DNA from 2 places in the Bhargavaea sp. GQ12 genome. Region 1 is predicted to be linked to the other one. Evidence: riboswitches for the same ligand, from Rfam matches in the RefSeq annotation. Region 1 holds a riboswitch; the other holds the start of a gene.
The links. Region 1 has a riboswitch for S-adenosylmethionine ahead of metK (methionine adenosyltransferase). Riboswitches for the same ligand answer to the same signal wherever they lie in the genome.
Positions count from the first base shown of each region.

Region 1 (3,145 bases):
GATTGCTGCGCGGACCATGGCACGAGTATAGCTGAGTTTCATGCGCTGGCCGACGCCGTACTCTCCGCCGGTCCAGCCGGTGTTGACGAGGAAGACGTTGACATCGTGCTCGTCGATCTTCTTGCCGAGCATTTCCGCATAAACGGTTGCATGGAGCGGCAGGAACGGTGAGCCGAAGCAAGTAGAGAATGTCATCTGAGGCGAAGTGATGCCGCGCTCAGTTCCTGCAAGCTTCGATGTGAAGCCGCTCAGGAAGTGGTACATTGCCTGTTCTTTCGTCAGTTTCGAGATTGGAGGCAACACGCCGAAAGCATCAGCCGTAAGGAAGACGATCGTCTTCGGATGGCCCGCGACCGAAGGGATGACACTGCCTTCGATATACTCAAGCGGGTAAGCCGCGCGAGTGTTTTCAGTCAGGGAGCCGTCGTCGTAGTCAGGAATGCCTTCCTCGCCGACGACGACGTTCTCGAGAACAGAGCCTTCGCGGATGGCGCCATAGATCTGCGGCTCTTTTTCTTCGGAAAGATTGATGGTCTTCGCGTAGCATCCGCCTTCGATGTTGAAGACGCCGTCTTGCGACCAGCCGTGCTCATCGTCACCGATCAGGCGGCGGTGAGGGTCTGCGGACAGTGTCGTCTTTCCGGTGCCGGAAAGGCCGAAGAACAGGGCGACATCGCCTTCTTCTCCGACGTTTGCCGAGCAGTGCATCGACAGGATGTCCTGTTTCGGAAGCAGATAGTTCATGACGGAGAAAATGGATTTCTTCATTTCGCCGGCATATTCAGTGCCGCCGATCAGGACGATGCCGCGCTCAAGCGAGATCATGACAAACGCTTCAGAATTTGTTCCATCGACTTCAGGGTCGGCTTTGAAGGTCGGAGCGGAAACGATCGTGAATTGTGCTTCATGCTTTTTCAGCTCTTCTTCGGAAGGGCGGATGAACAGCTGCTGGCAGAACAGGTTGTGCCATGCAAACTCGTTGACCGACCGGATGTGCAGGCGGGATGCCGGGTCGGCACCTGCGAAACCGTCAAACACGTACAGCTCATTTTTTGCGCCGAGATGATCCAGCACTTTGTTGTACAGTTTTTCGAATACTTCAGGCTGGACCGGCTTGTTCACGCTTCCCCAATCGATGTCTTCCTTGGAAGGGGCCTCTTCCACGATGAAGCGGTCTTTGGGAGAGCGGCCTGTATACTTCCCGGTCGTGGCGCGGACTGCGCCTTTGTCCGTCAGCACGGCCTCACCGCGTTCAACGGCGATTTGTGTCAGCTCCTCGACGGAAAGCTGTGTGCGGATCGAACCTCCTGCCAGAAGATCATTCAGTTTATCGCTCAGTTTAGAAGACATCATCATCTGTACCACCCTTGTCTTGTAATCCCGCCCGAAAGCGGTTTGGATATGATGTGAATTAGTATAACACATTCTGCCCATTAGTCTATACTAATTAAAAGTTTGGCCGCAAACGTCCAGAAACCGTCATAATCCCTCGTTATTCTACATATAGTATTTGACATAAAGTGAGCAATTCATTACTATGAAGAATTGTACGGATACTCTTATCCCGAGCTGGTGGAGGGACAGGCCCTATGAAACCCGGCAACCTGCCGTTCTCCTTTTGGAGGCCGAGAAGGTGCCAACCTGAAGCAAGGCGTCTGCCTTGGACGATAAGAGTGAAAGGTGTCAGCGAATCCGGGCCTTTCCTCATGAATGTGAGCGGAAGGCCCTTTTTAAATGGATTGACCAAAACCTCAGTAAGCCCAAAACGGCTTGGAGTTCAACCCCGCGGGGAACGGACTTGACAGGGGAACGAGTACCGTAACACTTTCCGGTGATTTGCCGGAGCGGAGGAGGAATACCAATGACTAATCGTCGCCTGTTCACATCCGAGTCGGTCACTGAAGGCCACCCGGATAAAATCTGCGACCAGATATCAGATGCGATCCTGGATGCCATCATCAAGGATGATCCGAATGCCCGCGTGGCATGCGAAACGACCGTTACGACCGGCCTTGTGCTCGTCGCCGGCGAAATCACAACTACCACTTATGTGGATATTCCGAAGGTCGTCCGTGATACGATCAAGGAAATCGGCTATACCCGTGCAAAGTATGGTTTTGACAGCGAGACCACAGCCGTCCTTACGGCGATCGATGAACAGTCCCCGGACATTGCCGCGGGAGTCAATGAAGCCCTGGAATCCCGTGAAGGGACGATGACCGATGATGAGCTGGAAGCGATCGGAGCGGGGGACCAGGGGCTGATGTTCGGCTTTGCCTGTGATGAAACGCCGGAACTCATGCCGTTGCCGATCAGCCTGGCCCACCGGCTGGCGCGCCGCCTGACCGAAGTGCGCAAGGAAGAAGTTCTTCCGTATCTCCGTCCTGACGGCAAGACGCAGGTCACTGTCGAGTACGATGAAAACAACCAGCCTGTCCGTGTGGATACGATCGTTATTTCCACTCAGCATCATCAGGAAATTACGCTTCAGCAGATTCAGAAGGACATTCGTGAGCAGGTGATCGATGCCGTCGTTCCTGCAGAACTGATTGATGAAGAAACCAAGTTCTTCATCAATCCTACGGGCCGCTTTGTTATCGGAGGCCCTCAGGGGGACGCGGGACTCACCGGCCGCAAGATCATCGTCGACACCTACGGCGGATACGCGCGTCACGGCGGGGGAGCGTTCTCGGGCAAAGATCCGACGAAAGTCGACCGTTCGGCAGCATATGCGGCCCGCTACGTGGCGAAGAACATCGTCGCAGCGGGACTTGCATCCAAATGCGAAGTCCAGCTCGCCTATGCAATCGGAGTCGCGCAGCCGGTCTCGATCGCCATCGACACATTCGGCACCGGGAAGGCGGAAGAGTCCGCACTTGTTGAATGGGTGCGGGAGTTGTTCGACCTGCGTCCTGCCGGCATCAATAAGATGCTGGACCTGCGCCGCCCGATTTACCAGCAGACAGCAGCATACGGCCATTTCGGCCGCACCGATGTCGATCTCCCTTGGGAGCGTACCGACCGGGCTGACCAGCTAAAGGCCAAAGCGGCACAATAATCGGGATCAATATAGAAGGGAATCCGCGTTTGAATGCGGATTCCCTTCTTTGCAAATTGCCTCTGATTCACTTCTGCAGGCTCTTGT
Region 1 is NZ_JCAXEU010000006.1:12,717-15,861, forward strand. Features, by position in the region: gene pckA (phosphoenolpyruvate carboxykinase (ATP)) at 1-1,353, opposite strand, end outside; SAM riboswitch class I at 1,557-1,674, shown strand; gene metK (methionine adenosyltransferase) at 1,862-3,058, shown strand; gene AC6CHQ_RS07200 (gamma carbonic anhydrase) at 3,126-3,145, opposite strand, start outside.

Region 2 (3,145 bases), on a different contig from region 1:
GTGGACTTTGGAAGGATCCGAATACACACGGTTTTCCTTGTCGACTTTCACGGCATCATCTTCCCAGCTGCTTTCCCACAGTTTGTAGCACACTTCCAAGTATTCTTCCGCGATGTCGTAGCGCTCGTCGTGGGAAACCTGTTCGTCCAGACCCATGTTGAGGGCGGCGCTCTTCAGGTAGGATGTGACGATGTTCCAGCCGACACGTCCCTTTGTCAGGTGATCGAGTGTCGAGATTCGGCGGGCGAACGTGTACGGATGCTCGTGGCTGACGGAGGCAGTGACACCAAAGCCGAGATGATTCGTGACAGCCGCCATGAGGGGGACGACGAGGCTCGGGTCGTTGACCGGCGACTGTGCACCTTGTCGCACCGCTGCTTCGCGGGAACCGCCATAGACATCGTACGTACCAAGTACATCTGCAAGGAACACAGCATCATAGCGGGTCTCCTCGAGGATGCGTGCAAGCTCGATCCAGTAGTCGCAGTCCTTGTACCGGTGGGACTGGTCATCGGGATGCGCCCAGAGGCCGGGAGACTGGTGACCCGCTGTGTTCATCTCGAACGCATTCAGGTAAATACGTTTTTTGGTCATGGTCATCATCCTTTCATTCTGGCTCAGGCATGGGTTCGGCTGTGCTGCCTTCGGATCAGTTCCGCAAAATAGGCCGTCTGTTTCTCAAGGCGGCTGAGGCAGTCTCCGTCAAGCACAGGGATGTCGAGATTCTTGTCGATCACATCATCCGTCAGGTAAATCCCTTTTAGGGCATGCCCCTTCAGCGTGGAAAGGAGCGGCTTGAGGGCATAGTCGAGTGCCAGCAGATGCCCGGGGCTGCCGCCGGTCATGAGCGGAAGGACGGGGGTGGATTCCAGCACATCTTGAGGCAGAAGGTCGATAAACGCCTTAAGGACTCCTGAATAAGCGGCTTTGTAGACAGGGGAGCCGACGACGACCCCCTGCGCTTCCCGGATGCTCGCTGCGGCGCCCGTGACGGACGGGTGGCTGAAGTCTGCTGTAAAGAGGGCTTCGGCGGGAATGTCCCGCACGCTCAGGTGGGTGACGATGAACCCCTTGTCTTCAAGCAGCCCTCCGATGTAGCCGAGTACTCGGTCCGAGCGGGAAGCGGCACTCGGACTGCCGGAGATGATGACAATTTCGGTCATGGATATTCATCCTTTCTTTAATGAGGTCATTTGGCGGATGGGGTTGGATTGACGGATTCCGCTGAAAGGTTCCGGAAAGGATGAAGAATAGGAAAAGGCCCTTTTCCCATTCAAGAATGAGAGAAGAGCCTGGGCAGAATACAATTACGCCTGCCTGACTGTTTTCTCATCTTCAGGACAGATCTGTCCTTCCGGAGTTAGCACCATACAAACCGGAGTTTGCTGGTTGCTGAGGCTTCGCAGGGCCAAGTCCCTCCACCTCTCTTGATAAGAAAAAAATTATGAATTTTTCAGCTTGATGAACAGTATAGCAAAGCTTTCGGCATTGTCAACGATAAATTTCAGACTTTTCTGTAGAGCTGTCACTTGCCGGAATAAGATGCGGACCCAGCAGCCGGAAGGAGCGGGCGCGTTCAGCTACTTTCGGCAGCGCTGTGTGCAGGATGAATTCATCTATCCGGTAAGCCTCATGGAGCTGCGCCAGTTGCTGATGCACATAGTCGGGTGTCCCTGCGATGATGTCTGCCTTCAGCTCTTCGACTTCATAGGGAACACCTGCCTGTCTGCCGAACGAATGAGCCGCTTCGGTGGATGTCAGCGTGAATGAACGGCCGTTCTGCAGATGCACTTTGATGATTTTGTAATCACCTGCCAGATTTTCAGCTTCTGCCTGCGTCGGCGCTGCCAGCACATGGGCGGCAGCGATGAATGTTCCGCCGGGATGAAGTTCCCGGTACGCGGCGGCTGATTTTTCCAGCACGGTGCGATTGTTGTTGATGAACAAAGCGAATACAAATCCGATTCCCAGTCTTGCCGCGAGCCGGGCGCTATCCGGGCTTGCACCAAGAAGATGGACATCAGGCCGTTTGGACGGGAGAGGGGTGGCCTGGATGCCGGCCAGCGGATGAGCTTCCGGTACTTCATCCCGGATCAGTTGCATCAGATGGGCCAGCCATTCGGCAAAGTCTGTCCCGTCGTTGACCGTCCCAAATTGCAGGGCCTTCGTGGAGAGGGGAAGGCCGCCGGGTGCCTTTCCTATACCGAGGTCGACCCTTCCAGGAGCAAGCGCGGACATCAGATGGAAGTTTTCAGCGACTTTAAAAGGACTGTAGTGCTGGAGCATGACGCCTCCGGACCCGATGCGGATGGACTCTGTTTTGGCCAGCAGATGGGAGACCAGCACCTCAGGTGATGAACCGGCTACGTCCTGGGAGTGATGATGCTCGGACACCCAGAACCGGCTATACCCCCATTTTTCCGCCTGTTGGGCCAGTTGCACTGTCTGCTGCAGGGCGTGCTCTGCGGACGCCCCCGGAAAAACCGGGCTTTGATCTAATATGCCAAGTTGATAGCTCATGAAGAACCCCTCCAATATGGTGATTTCAAATGCCTGAATGTTTGGTGGCAGGCAGGTGTCAGTGCACACTGAATTCTAATACCCTTATAACTCTACCTGATTAGTAGGTTTTAGGGTAGGTTGAATTTTTCGCAGGCGGGAAGGTACCTTAGCAGAACCACATCAAAAAAGCCCTGCGGGAGCAGGGCTTGGGGTACTTTAGCGGCGCTTCTTGCGCCAGCTTGTGATATTCTTCGGTTGGAAGTAGCTGAAGCCGACGAGGAAGCCGACTGCCAGGCCGGTCAGGTGGGCGGTGATGTTGATGTTCGGTGTCAGGAACGTCATGATCACGCTGATGACGATGATCGGCAGGATGATCTGGCGGATTTGCGGGAATGCGCCCTTCGTATGGTACACAAATGCGCCGAACGCGCCGAAGATTCCGTAGATGGCACCACTTGCGCCGACATAGGCGTAAGAGCCGTCATGCAGAAAATAGGATGCGACATTGCCGAATAGGCCGGCCAGGAAAAACAGGTTCAGGAACCGGATCTTGCCTGCAATCCGCTCAAGCTCCGGGCCGAACAGGAACAGGGCGAACATATTGAACAGGACATGCATGAGTCCGGCGTGCAGGAACATCGGT
Region 2 is NZ_JCAXEU010000018.1:50,459-53,603, forward strand. Features, by position in the region: gene AC6CHQ_RS13860 (LLM class flavin-dependent oxidoreductase) at 1-594, opposite strand, end outside; gene ssuE (NADPH-dependent FMN reductase) at 618-1,163, opposite strand; SAM riboswitch class I at 1,327-1,437, opposite strand; gene AC6CHQ_RS13870 (LLM class flavin-dependent oxidoreductase) at 1,492-2,520, opposite strand; gene AC6CHQ_RS13875 (rhomboid family intramembrane serine protease) at 2,719-3,145, opposite strand, start outside.
Region 2: it holds a riboswitch for S-adenosylmethionine, as region 1 does, so the genes downstream of both, ssuE (NADPH-dependent FMN reductase) here and metK (methionine adenosyltransferase) in region 1, are expected to answer to the same signal.